DNA from 3 places in the Streptomyces sp. N35 genome. Region 1 is predicted to be linked to each of the others. Evidence: riboswitches for the same ligand, from Rfam matches in the RefSeq annotation. Region 1 holds a riboswitch; each other region holds the start of a gene.
The links. A riboswitch is a leader RNA that binds a small molecule or an ion and turns the genes downstream of it on or off. The one in region 1 is predicted to bind thiamine pyrophosphate.
Positions count from the first base shown of each region.

Region 2: another riboswitch for thiamine pyrophosphate. It lies ahead of thiO (glycine oxidase ThiO); the one in region 1 lies ahead of JAO81_RS09990 (thiamine ABC transporter substrate binding subunit).
Region 3: another riboswitch for thiamine pyrophosphate. It lies ahead of thiC (phosphomethylpyrimidine synthase ThiC); the one in region 1 lies ahead of JAO81_RS09990 (thiamine ABC transporter substrate binding subunit).

Region 1 is NZ_JAEIMH010000013.1:29,734-34,140, forward strand. It holds gene JAO81_RS09985 (iron ABC transporter permease) at 1-926, opposite strand, end outside; gene JAO81_RS09990 (thiamine ABC transporter substrate binding subunit) at 974-2,068, opposite strand; TPP riboswitch at 2,149-2,274, opposite strand; gene rlmN (23S rRNA (adenine(2503)-C(2))-methyltransferase RlmN) at 2,382-3,488, opposite strand; gene JAO81_RS10000 (hypothetical protein) at 3,594-3,836, opposite strand; gene JAO81_RS43935 (TIGR04222 domain-containing membrane protein) at 3,788-4,294, opposite strand; gene JAO81_RS42365 (hypothetical protein) at 4,236-4,397, shown strand.
Region 2 is NZ_JAEIMH010000024.1:81,269-85,675, reverse strand. It holds gene thiE (thiamine phosphate synthase) at 1-71, opposite strand, end outside; gene JAO81_RS15730 (Rv2175c family DNA-binding protein) at 233-613, opposite strand; gene JAO81_RS15725 (NAD(P)/FAD-dependent oxidoreductase) at 710-1,936, opposite strand; gene JAO81_RS15720 (hypothetical protein) at 1,988-2,302, opposite strand; TPP riboswitch at 2,382-2,492, shown strand; gene thiO (glycine oxidase ThiO) at 2,490-3,653, shown strand; gene thiS (sulfur carrier protein ThiS) at 3,683-3,883, shown strand; gene JAO81_RS15705 (thiazole synthase) at 3,889-4,407, shown strand, end outside.
Region 3 is NZ_JAEIMH010000031.1:12,119-16,525, reverse strand. It holds gene JAO81_RS18695 (DUF4440 domain-containing protein) at 1-95, shown strand, start outside; gene thiC (phosphomethylpyrimidine synthase ThiC) at 362-2,152, opposite strand; TPP riboswitch at 2,145-2,280, opposite strand; gene JAO81_RS18685 (YibE/F family protein) at 2,352-3,749, shown strand; gene JAO81_RS18680 (SsgA family sporulation/cell division regulator) at 3,769-4,200, opposite strand.

The DNA of each region.
Region 1 (4,407 bases):
AACCCGAAGCCTTCGGCGGTGGCGAAGGAGCGCTGCACGAGCACGCCGAGCGGCAGCACGATCAGCAGCGCCACGGTCGCGAGCACCCCGGCGAGCAGGGCCCACTGGCCCGCTCCCCGCGGCCTGCGGGCGGTGCGCGCCGGATCGACCAGCTTGAGCGTGGCCTCGCGGCGCCGCACCGTCCACGCGTGCACGGCGAGGATCCCGCAGACCGCGACGAACTGGACCATCGTCAGGACCGCGGCGGTGTCGAGGGCAAGCAGCTGGGCGGTCTGCCGGTAGATCTCGACCTCGAGCGTCGAGAAGGCGGGCCCGCCCAGGATCAGCACCACCCCGAACGAGCTGAAGGTGAACAGGAACACCATCAGCGCGGCCGCCGCCACCGCGGGCCCGAGCGCCGGCAGCGTCACGGTCCGCCAGGCGGCGAACCGTGAGGCGCCCAGCATGCGGGCAGCCTCCTCCTGGCGCGGATCCAGCTGCGACCACAGGCCGCCGACCGTCCGTACGACGACGGCGTAATTGAAGAAGACATGCGCGAGCAGGATCGCCCACACCGTGGTGTCGAGCCGTACGCCCCAGGCCTCGTCGAGCAGCCCGCCGCGCCCGAGCAGGGCGAGGAAGGCCGACCCGGCGACGACCGTGGGCAGCACGAACGGCACGGTGACGACCGCCCGCAGGACCTGCTTGCCCGGGAAGTCGAAGCGCGCGAAGACATACGCGCCCGGCAGCGCGATCAGCAGCGTGAGCGCGGTCGAGGCGAGCGCCTGCCAGGTCGTGAACCACAGGACGTGCTGGATCCCCGGATCGCCGAGCACCTCACCGAACCGGCCGAACTGCCAGGCCCCGTCGGCCTTCAGACCACGCCCGACGATCGCCGCGACCGGGTAGGCGAAGAACAGCGCGAAGAACGCGACCGGCACGGCCATCAGACCGAACCGGACCGCGCCGCCCTTCACATCCCGTACGCGGGGGCCTACTTGACGACCAGCGACTGCCACGACTTGACCCAGTCCTCACGGTTGTCCGCGATCTTCTTGGGGTCCATGGTCTTCGGGTCGTCGACCTTCGCGCCGTGCTCCGTGAACAGCTCGGGCAGCTTGGCGTCCTCGATCACCGGGTTGACGAACATCTGCAGCGGCATGTCCTCCTGGAACTTCTTCGAGATCAGGAAGTCGATGAGCGCCTTGCCGCCCTTCTCGTTCTTCGCACCGTCCAGGAGCCCCGCGAACTCGGTCTGCTGGAAGCAGGTCCCGGTGGAGACCCCGGTCGGCGCTTCCTTCGGCTGCGGCTCGGCGTACAGGACCTCGACCGGCGGGCTCGATGCGTACGAGACGACGAGCGGCCGGTCGGCCTTGGCCTTCTTGCCGCCGGCCGAACCCGAGAACTCCTCGTTGTACGCCTGCTCCCAGCTGTCGACGACCTTGACGCCGTTGTCCTTCAGCTTCGACCAGTAGCCCTCCCAGCCGTCGTCGCCGTACTGGGCGGCCGTGCCGAGCAGGAAGCCGAGACCGGGCGAGGAAGTGGCGGCGTTCTCGGTGACGAGAAGATCCTTGTACTCGGGCTTGATCAGATCGTCGAAGGACTGCGGCGGGGCCAGCTTCTTCTGCTCGAAGTAGGCCTTGTCGTAGTTGACGCAGATGTCACCGGTGTCGACCGGCGTCACCCGGTGCTCCCCCTTGTCGAGCTGCAGCGCGGCAGGGACACCGGCCAGGCCCTTGGCCTCGTACGACTGGAAGATGCCGTTGTCGAGAGCGCGCGAGAGCAGCGTGTTGTCCACGCCGAAGAAGACATCGCCCTGCGGGTTGCCCTTGGAGAGCACGGCCTTGTTGACGGCCGAACCGGCGTCGCCGCTCTTGAGGACCTGGACCTTGTAGCCGGACTCCTTCTCGAACGCGGCGAGCACGTCCTTGGACGCGTTGAAGGAGTCGTGGCTGACGAGCGTGACGGTCTTGGAGCCGCCGTCCGTGCCGCTCCCGGACCCGCCGGAGCCGGAGCCGCAGGCGGCGAGGGCGACCATGCCGAGGCCGGTGGCCACGGCGGTGATCGTGATGGTGCGGGTGTTGCTCACTGATTCCTCCTGGAAGTGACCAGGAAGAGACGCGGCCCTGTCCGGAAACCGCTCATGGGTTTCCGGGCAGGGCGCAACAGCTCGAGTGGTGACCGAACTTCCTACCCGGAATGACCCGGGCAAGGTTCAGAGGGTCTGCGGCGGCCTGTCTCGCATGATGCAGGCGTCCGCACTCTCAGCGCTGTGGCGCTCCCCTGTCGGAATATGCAGATGTTTTCGGCCAGGCTACCTGGTGGCGGCCGGACGTCTGTACGAGCGTCGGCGCGTAGTGGGCGCCTCAGCGCCCGTACGGGCGTCAGCGCTCGGACGGGCGTCAGCGCTCGGACGCCGCCAGCTGACCACAGGCGCCGTCGATCTCCTGCCCCCGGGTGTCCCGGACGGTGACCGGTACACCATGCGCGGCGATCGCCTCGACGAAGGCCTTCTCGTCCTCGGGCCGCGAGGCGGTCCACTTGGAGCCCGGCGTCGGGTTCAGCGGAATGAGATTGACATGCACCCGCTTGCCCTTCAGCAGCCGGCCGAGCCGGTCACCGCGCCAGGCCTGGTCGTTGATGTCCCGGATCAGCGCGTACTCGATCGAGATCCGCCGCCCGGACTTCTCCGCGTACTCCCACGCGGCATCGAGCACCTCCCGCACCTTCCACCGCGTATTGACCGGTACGAGGGTGTCGCGCAGCTCGTCGTCCGGTGCGTGCAGCGAGACGGCGAGACGGCACTTGAAGCCCTCGTCGGCGAGGCGCAGCATCGCCGGGACGAGGCCCACCGTGGAGACGGTGATGCCGCGCTGGCTGAGGCCGAGCCCGTCGGGCTCCGGGTCCGTGAGGCGACGGATGGCGCCGACCACGCGGTTGTAGTTGGCGAGCGGCTCGCCCATGCCCATGAAGACGATGTTGGACAGCCGCGCGGGACCGCCCGGCACCTCACCGTCGCGCAGTGCGCGCATGCCGTCGACGATCTGGTGCACGATCTCGGCGGTCGACAGGTTCCGGTCGAGACCGGCCTGCCCGGTCGCGCAGAACGGGCAGTTCATCCCGCACCCGGCCTGGGACGAGATGCACATGGTGACCCGGTCGGGATAGCGCATCAGGACGGACTCGACGAGCGTCCCGTCGTGCAGCTTCCACAGGGTCTTGCGGGTGGTGTCGTCATCGCAGGAGATATGCCGCACGACGGACATCAGGTCCGGCAGCAGCGCCTCCTGGAGCTTCCCGCGCGCGGCGGCCGGAATGTCCGTCCACTGCTCGGGGTCATGGGCGTACCGCGCGAAGTAGTGCTGCGAGAGCTGCTTGGCGCGAAACGGCTTCTCGCCGACCGCGGCCACGGCCTCCTTGCGCTCGGCGGGCGAGAGATCGGCAAGGTGCCGCGGCGGCTTCTTGGCTCCGCGGGGGGCGACGAAAGTGAGTTCTCCGGGCTTGGGCATGGTGCTCCAAGTGTCGCAGATGGATCGCCACCACCTGCCGCCGAGCGTTTCGGCACCGGTCACCCCTCGCTCGTTGCAGGTCACCCTTGGACGTCCGCCGAGCTTTCACGCCGCGCCGTAGTGATGCGCCCTCCCGCCGAGCCATGTCACCCACGCCTCATCATCGAGGAGCTGTTCGGCTTCAGGGAGCCCGGCGCGGCGCAGGAACTCGATCACATCCGCGTCGGAGTACGCGAGGCCGAGAATCTGTCCGCGCACGGTCACACGCCGACCTCCCGTACCCAGCGGCGGGTGCACGACTATCGGGGGCGCAGCAGCGCAAGGCGAGAAGACCACAGTATCGGACATGTGTTCGATTGTAGGGCCGCAGCCCACCGTGGCACACGGGGCCGTTCACTCAGTGGGACCTCACTCACCGCCCCCGCCCCCGCCGCTGTGACCGCCACCGGCATGCGTATCCGGGCCGGAGCCGGGGTCGTCGTAGCGCCGATTGCCGCCCGTGTGCCTTCGGGGCCAGCACGGGTCACCTGGCGCTCCGCGCCTTCCACCAGACCCCACGTGGCCAGCTCACGGCCGATCTTCTCGGCCTCCGGCGAGCGTTGCAGGACGGCTCGCACGATGTCGATATTCGTCGGGCGCCGGCAGAAGGCGACGAGAGCGCGCTCGACCGGATGCAGAGGTTGCTCCCCGGCCACGGAACGCACCTGGGCAGATCGCACCACGAGCAGCCCACGCCGGTTCAGCGCGATGACCGCGCTGTCCACCACGTACTGGGTCCCACCCGCCAAGAACGCGACGTCGTACACGTCGAGCGACCTCGTCTCGCCCGAGCCCCTGACGATCCACCGGAACACCCACCGCATACCGACCGACCCCCCGTCCCATCCTGCATCCGTCACCAGGCAGTGACGGAGCCGGT
Region 2 (4,407 bases), on a different contig from region 1:
GTGCAGAGGTAGAGCCGGGCATCGGCGAGCTGTTCGCGCGGCGTCCCCGTCGTTCCTGCGGTGGCGTTCATGAGATCCCCCCTGTTTCGCGGCGCACGGGCCCCGGACCGGGGTGCCTCGCGGCGGTCCCGGTCCCGGGGCCCGTATGCCTGTTGCTTGTTACGGCGGCCGTGTGCGCGTCACTGGCCGGCGAGCGCGGCTGTCAGACGGCGAGCGCTGGGCTCGGCGCCTGTCAGACGGCGAGCGCCTGGGCTCGGCGCTTCACCTCCGTGCCGCGATTCTCGCTCAGGGCCTGCGCGGGGGTGCCGGGCAGGGTGTCGTCCGGCGTGAAGAGCCACTCCAGCATCTCCTCGTCGGAGAAACCGTCGTCCCGCAACAGGGTCACGAGCCCGGGCAGGCCCTTGACGATCTTCCATCCGTCTTCGGCATTGCCGTCGATGAAGGCGGCGGGCACGTACAGCGCGTTGTTCTCACCGCGGCGTACGGCGACCAGCCGGCCTTCCTTCACATGCTGTCGCACACGCGTCACCTCGACGCCGAACATTTCGGCGATTTCGGGGAGGTTCAGCCACGCAGGGACGAGAGCTTCGATCTTTGCGTCAATCTCGGTCACGGAACAAGGGTGCCATGATTTGGGGCGCGTGTGACTGTTCGGTATCCCGGACGGATGGCTTTTGCGCCCTCGCGGGCGGGCTGCTCCGCCGAGGGACTACTTCACCACCGCGCTCTTGAGCGGCACCGAGGCATCCGCCGCCCTGTCCGCGTCCAGGACCGCCCCCGCCTCGATCAGCTTCCGCCCCTGCGCCAGGTCGCGCGGCCGGCCCACCGCCAGGACCGCGACCAGGACCCCGCCCCGCAGCCAGCAGACCGACCACGCCGGGGTCGCCGGGTCGCCCCGCCACACCAGCCGGTCCGCCGACCCATGGTGGCCCGCGTACTGGACGAAGCGGCCGAACTGCTCGGACCAGAAGTACGGGACCGGGTCGTAGACCGCCGGCTGCGTACCGATCACGTTGGAGGCCACCGCACGCGGGCCCTGAAGGGCGTTGTCCCAGTGGTGGACCAGGAGGCGGGCCCCGTAGCGCGCCGACGGGAACGAGGCGCAGTCACCGACCGCGTACACATCCGGGGCGGAGGTGCGCAGCGAGGCGTCCGCGACGACCGCCCCGTCCGGGCCGAGCTCGATGCCCGAGCCCGCCAGCCAGGACGTGGCCGGGCGGGCGCCGATCCCGACGACCACCGCACCGGCCGGCACCCGGGTGCCGTCGGACAGCAGGACGGCCCCCTCCTCGATCGCCTGGACGCGGGCGCCGGTGCGCAGCACGGCGCCCGACTCCGCGTACCAAGCCGTCATCGGCGCCGCGACCTCGGCCGGCAGCGCCCCGGCCAGCGGGCGGTCCGCGGCCTCGACCACCGTGACCGCACAGCCCGCGTCCCGGGCCGCCGTGGCGAACTCCGCGCCGATCCAGCCGGCGCCCACCACCACGATGTCGTGCTGTTCGGCGAGCACGGGGCGCAGCCGCTGCGCGTCGTCGAGCGTGCGCAGCAGGTGCACGCCGGGGATGCCCGAAGCGCCCGGCAGGTGCAGCGGTTCCGCTCCCGTGGCCAGGACCAGGACGTCGTACGGCACGGGCCCCTGCGCGGTGTCGAGTTCATGCGCCTCGACGCGCAGCCCCGTGACCTCGCGGCCCAACCGGAGCTCCACACCGAGGGATTCGAAGTCCACCTCGAAGGCCGAGCCCTCGGCCTTGCCGAGCAGCACCGCCTTGGACAGCGGCGGCCGGTCGTACGGCTGGTGCGGTTCGGCGCCGATCAGGGTGACCGGCCCGTCGAAGCCCTGTTCCCGCAGGGCCACCGCCGTCTGCACACCGGCCATCCCGGCCCCGACGATTACCACGCGACGCTGCCCCACAGGTACCTCCCGCTGCTCGCTCATCCGCTCACCCTAAACAACTGACGAACCGTCAGGAAGATGGGAAGTCACAGGTCAGGACGTGACCTGTTCCACAACGCTGGTGCCCCTGCCGGACCGCGACTCCCACTCCCAGGTCTCCCGCAGCCGGATCCGTCCGTCGGGGAGTTCCTCGATACGGGACACACAGTGCCCGGACGCCGTCTCCCCGTCCGTCCTCAACTGCACGTACCGGAAGTCCAGTACGTCCCCGTCCCGCGACCCGACCAGCTCACCCCGTACGACGTCGCCACCCGCGTACGAAGCCCAGATCACGCCGTCCTGCTCGTGATACGCGAACCGCGTCCGCGTACCCACCTGACCTGGTGCCTGGTCCTCCACCGGGGCCATCACGAGGCCTTCGAGCGAGCGGGCGGTCACGGGCTGCTCCCTTCAAGAGCGTTGACGCGTCGGGCTATGGTGGCAGGCGTAAAGCACTCGCGGGAGCCCGGACGTGCCGGGCTGAGAGGGAGGCGGCGGCCTCCGACCGTATGAACCTGATCCGGGTCATGCCGGCGAAGGGAGGGGCTGGACGCCCATGTCACAGCTGTCTTCGAAAGTGCCGTCCGACGTCGTCGTGGTGGGCGGCGGCATCATCGGCCTGGTCACGGCCTGGCGGTCCGCGCAGCAGGGGCTGCGCACCGCGGTCGTGGACCCGGCTCCCGGTGGCGGCGCCGCGCAGGTCGCGGCCGGAATGCTCGCCGCCGTCACCGAACTGCACTACGGCGAGGAGACCCTGCTCGCCCTCAACCTGGCCTCCGCCGCGCGCTATCCGTCCTTCGTCGCCGAGCTCACCGAGGCCGCCGGCGAACAGCTCGGCTACCGCTCCTGCGGCACGCTCTCGGTCGCACTCGACGCCGACGACCGCGCCCATCTGCGCGAGGTGCACGCCCTGCAGCAGCGCTCGGGGCTCGCCTCCGAGTGGCTCTCGGGCCGCGAGTGCCGACGCCTCGAGCCGATGCTCGCGCCCGGGGTGCGCGGTGGTCTGCGGGCCGACGACGACCACCAGATCGATCCGCGGCGGCTCGCGAAGGCCCTGGTCGTCGCGTGTGAGCGGGCCGGCGTCGGCTTCCACCGGCAGTGGGCCGAGCGACTTCTGCTCGTACGGGAGAGGGCCTCGGGAGTCGTCCTCGCGGACGGCACCGAACTCGCCGCCGAGCAGGTGGTGCTCGCGGGTGGCAGCCACAGCGGGCTGCTCGCGGGGCTGCCGGTCTCCGTGCCGGTGCGGCCCGTGAAGGGGCAGGTGCTCCGGCTGCGGATACCGCCCGCGTACGCACCCTTCCTGCAGCGCACCGTACGCGCGGTGGTCCGCGGCAGCGATGTGTACCTGGTCCCGCGCGAGAACGGCGAGCTGGTCATCGGCGCCACCAGCGAGGAGCAGGGCTACGACACGACGGTCACCGCCGGCGGGGTGTACGAACTCCTGCGGGACGCCCACGAGTTGCTCCCGGGGATCACCGAGCTGCCCCTGGTGGAGACCCGCGCGGGTCTGCGTCCCGGCTCACCGGACAACGCGCCGCTGATCGGCCCGACCCAGCTGCCGGGCCTGCTGCTCGCCACCGGGCACCACCGCAACGGTGTGCTGCTCACGCCCGTCACGGGCGACGCGATGGCGCACGCCCTGACCACCGGGGAACTCCCCCAGGACGTACGGCCCTTCAGTCCCAAGCGTTTCGGCGCCCTTCAGGAGCAGGCCGTATGAGCGAGTCAGGAGCAGCCCGTATGAGCGAGATCGCAGTGCACGTGAACGGACAGACGCGGGCGGTGTCCGACGGCACCACGCTCGACGCCCTGATCGCCGCCGTCACCGCCGCGCCGTCCGGCGTGGCCGCGGCGCTCAACGAGACCGTCGTGCCGCGCGGCGAGTGGCGGCGCACGGCGCTGTCCGCCGGCGACCGCGTCGAGGTCCTGACCGCAGTACAGGGAGGCTGAGGAACATGGCCGACGATCCTCTCGTCATCGGGTCGAGGACCTTCTCCTCACGGCTGATCATGGGCACGGGCGGGGCGCCCAGCCTCGATGTGCTCGAACGCTCCCTGGCCGCCTCGGGTACGGAGCTGACGACCGTGGCCATGCGCCGGGTCGACCCCGGCACCAAGGGCTCGGTGCTCTCGGTCCTGAGCAAGCTCGGCATCGAGGTGCTGCCGAACACGGCGGGCTGTTTCACGGCCGGCGAGGCGGTGCTCACGGCCCGGCTCGCGCGCGAAGCCCTCGGCACGGACCTGGTGAAGGTCGAGGTCATCGCGGACGAGCGCACACTCCTTCCGGATCCGGTGGAGACCCTGGAAGCCTGCGAGACCCTCGTCGACGACGGCTTCACGGTCCTTCCGTACACGAACGACGATCCGGTGCTCGCGCGCAAGCTCGAGGACGTGGGCTGCGCGGCGGTCATGCCGCTCGGCTCCCCGATCGGTTCGGGCCTCGGCATCCGCAATCCGCACAATTTCCAGCTGATC
Region 3 (4,407 bases), on a different contig from region 1:
CCACCGACGTGGCCCGCCGGGGCCCGGACGGCTACTGGCGCTACGCCATCGACAACCCCTTCGGAACCGCACACGATGCGGCCCGGCCCGAGTAGACGGACCGGTACGACGACTCTTCGGTGCAGCCTCTCGGGCGCCGCGGTGGAACCGTCCCGGGCGAGCACGTGGTGGAACCGTCCCGGGCGAGCACGTGCAGGAGGGCCCGCAGCCCGGCCCCGGAATCCACCTGCAGCCTGATCAGGCCGTCGAAGCCGCTGTACGACTCGCCACGGTCACGCTCGCGTGCGGGCCCCGCGTACCGCTCGGCGCACCCGGTGTGCGGGGCCGGCCAGTTGGGCCCGGCCCCGCACACCACGGTGGCTCAGTCCGCGATCGGCAGATAAACCCGGTTCCCGGCGGCGGCGAACTCCTTGGACTTCTCCGCCATCCCCGCCTCGACCTCCGCCTGCGACTCGCCGTGCTCGCGCCGGATGTCGTGCGAGATCTTCATCGAGCAGAACTTCGGCCCGCACATCGAGCAGAAGTGCGCCGTCTTCGCAGGCTCCGCCGGCAGCGTCTCGTCGTGGAACTCACGAGCCGTGTCCGGGTCGAGGGCCAGGTTGAACTGGTCCTCCCAGCGGAACTCGAAGCGCGCGTCCGAGAGCGCGTCGTCCCAGTCCTGGGCGCCCGGGTGCCCCTTGGCCAGATCCGCCGCGTGCGCCGCGATCTTGTACGTGATGACGCCGGTCTTCACGTCGTCACGGTTGGGCAGGCCCAGGTGCTCCTTGGGCGTGACGTAGCAGAGCATCGCCGTGCCCCACCAGCCGATCATCGCTGCGCCGATGCCCGAGGTGATGTGGTCGTACGCGGGCGCGATGTCCGTGGTCAGCGGGCCCAGCGTGTAGAACGGGGCCTCCTCGCAGATCTCCTGCTGGAGGTCGATGTTCTCCTTGATCTTGTGCATCGGGACATGGCCCGGGCCCTCGATCATCGTCTGGACGTTGTGCGCCTTCGCGATCTTGTTCAGCTCGCCCAGGGTCTCCAACTCCGCGAACTGCGCCCGGTCGTTGGCGTCCGCGATCGAGCCGGGCCGCAGACCGTCGCCCAGCGAGTACGTGACGTCGTACGCGGCGAGGATCTCGCAGAGCTCCTCGAAGTGCTCGTACAGGAAGGACTCCTTGTGGTGCGCGAGGCACCACGCGGCCATGATCGAGCCGCCGCGCGAGACGATGCCGGTCTTGCGGTTGGCCGTCAGCGGGACGTACGGCAGGCGCACGCCGGCGTGCACCGTCATGTAGTCCACGCCCTGCTCGGCCTGCTCGATGACCGTGTCCTTGTAGACCTCCCAGGTGAGCTCCTCGGCGCGGCCGTCGACCTTCTCGAGGGCCTGGTAGAGCGGCACCGTGCCGATCGGGACCGGGGAGTTGCGCAGCACCCACTCGCGGGTGGTGTGGATGTTGCGGCCGGTCGAGAGGTCCATGACCGTGTCGGCGCCCCACTTGGTGGCCCAGGTCATCTTGTCGACCTCCTCCTCGATGGAGGAGGTCACGGCCGAGTTGCCGATGTTGGCGTTCACCTTCACCAGGAACCGCTTGCCGATGATCATCGGCTCGATCTCCGGGTGGTTGATGTTCGCCGGAAGCACGGCGCGGCCCGCGGCGATCTCGTCCCGTACGACCTCGGGCGCGACGTTCTCGCGGATCGCCACGTACTCCATCTCCGGCGTGATCTCCCCGCGCCGGGCGTACGCGAGCTGCGTGACGGCCTCGCCGCCACGGCCGCGGCGGGGCAGCCGCGGCCGGCCCGGGAACACCGCGTCGAGGTTGCGCAGATTGCCCCCGCGCGGCGAGGTGTGCTTGATGCCGTCGTCCTCGGGGCGGACCGGCCGGCCCGCGTACTCCTCGGTGTCGCCGCGGGCGATGATCCAGTTCTCCCGCAGCGGCGCGAGGCCGCGCCGTACGTCGGTGTCGGCGTTCGGATCCGTATACGGGCCCGAAGTGTCGTACAGCGTGACCGACTTGCCGTTGGTGAGGTGCACCTGGCGCACCGGCACCTGCATGTCAGGGCGCGAGCCCTGGACGTATGCCTTGTGCCAGCCGATGGACTTCCCGGCCTCCTCCTCGGCCGCAGCAGAGGTGCTGGAGGCAGGCGTGCGTACGTCCTGTGTGGTCATGAGACCTACTCCCTACGCCGGCATTACCCGGTAACAGGTTCGGCGGTCGACGCAGCGGATATCCGTACATCCCGTACGGAGGTCAGCGCCCTCTCAGCCCGGTGCTCCGAGCTCCCGCGTGTGCAAAGGTGCCCCCACGCTAGCGTCATGTCGGCCACGCTGAACAGAGGGCCCCTGTCGTTCTTGCGATGATCGGTCGGTGACCACCACGCCTCAGCCACCTCAGCAGCCGCCGCTTCCCCCCACAGATCACGGGCACGGCCCGGCTCCCGGCGGGCACGGCCACTCGCACAGCCACGGGCCGGCCGCCCCGGTCTCCAAGCATCTGCGCAAGGTGATCGCGGCCGTCCTGATCCCGTTCGCCACGGCGGTCCTCGTCGGGCTCGCGATCCTGTGGCCCGGCGGTACGCCCGAGCACGAGCGCACCGGTGTCGGCTTCGACCGGCAGACGTACGCGGCGAAGGTCACCGATGTGCAGCAGGTCGACTGCAAGGACGTCAACGCCTCCCAGGTCCCGCCGACCGGCGACACCTCCACGGCCGAGGGCAACTCGGCACAGCAGCAGGCGACCGGGGAGTGCAAGAAGGCGACGGTCGAGGTGACCGCCGGTCCCGACAAGGGCCGCAAGTTCACCGAGATCGTCCAGCCGGACGCGCCACGGCAGTTGGAGGAGGGGCAGGAGGTGGTGGTCGCCTACGCCCCCGACGCACCCGAGGAACTCCAGTACTCGGTGACGGATGTGAACCGCGGCACCCCGATGTGGCTGCTCGCCGCGATCTTCGCGCTCGTGGTGGTCCTGGTGGGCCGGATGCGCGGGGTGATGGCGCTCGTCGCGCTCGCCGTGAGCTTCGCGGTCCTGACCCTCTTCATCCTGCCGGCGATTCTGCAGGGCTCGAACCCGCTGGTGGTGGCGGTGGTCGGGGCCAGCGCGATCATGCTGCTCGCGTTGTACATGTGCCACGGACTCACCGCCCGTACGTCGGTGGCGGTGATCGGCACGCTGATCTCACTGCTCCTGATCGGGCTGCTCGGCTCGCTGTTCATCGGCTGGGCCTCGCTGACCGGCAACACCGACGACAACACCGGTCTGATCCACGGTCTCTACCCCGAGATCGACATGAGCGGTCTGCTGCTCGCGGGCGTCATCATCGGTTCGCTCGGTGTGCTCGACGACGTGACGGTCACGCAGACCTCCGCCGTCTGGGAGCTGCACCAGGCCGATCCGTCCATGAGCGCACGGCAGTTGTACCGCGCGGGCATCCGGATCGGCCGCGATCACATCGCGTCGGTGGTCAACACCCTGGTCCTGGCGTACGCGGGCGCCGCGCTGCCCCTGCTGCTGCTCTTCTCGATCGCCCAGTCCAGCGTGGGGACGGTGGCCAACAGCGAGCTGGTGGCGGAGGAGATCGTACGGACCCTCGTCGGCTCGATCGGCCTGGTGGCGTCCGTACCCGTGACGACGGCGCTGGCGGCGCTGGTGGTGGCGAAGGACAAGGGCCCGGGCACGGCGGCGACCGATCCGGGGTCCCTGACCTCCACGGGCCGGATGAAGGCGGTCAAGCTGGGTGGGGGCAGCGGTCGGCGGCGCAAGAAGTAGCCCCGTACGACATGGGGTCTCAGCCCGTGGTGTCCGCCAGGATCCGCCCCAGCGCCTCGTCGAGATGCGTGTCGAAGTCGGCGAGCGCGCGCTCCTGGCCCAGCGGGACGAGCCGGTCCGTACGGTCGAGGAAGGCGATCAGCGGCGCGATGGAGACCTTGAACAGGGCCTGATCGGTCCCCACTTGGAGCCGGATCAGCGCGTCGCTCAGTGGGTCGCTGCCATGCGGTGCGATGTGTACATCGCCCTCGCCGCAGGGCCCGTTGACTCCGTCGACCAGCAGCTCACGGCTGAACGCCCAGGTCACCGGGGCGTCTCCGGGCAGATGGAAAGTCAGGCGCACGGCATAGGGGTCACGCGTCTCGTACCGGAGCTCCACCGGGATGCGAAAGGAGAGCTCCTCGGAGACGAGAAAGCTCATCATGACCTCTGCGTGTACGGACTCGCGCATCGCCTACCCCGTCGTCTGCCGCGTCTTGAGTTGGGCCCGGAACCGTGTACCAGGTTTCACGTCCAGGAATCATCTTCCTGATGCTCCTGGCAGTTTGCTGAACGTACTCATCGGATCACAAGGAGTGAGTTTTCAGATACTGATACGCCACGCGCCGCACCCGCACAAGCACTCGCCAGGGCACTTCGGAGGGTGACACGGGCGCTG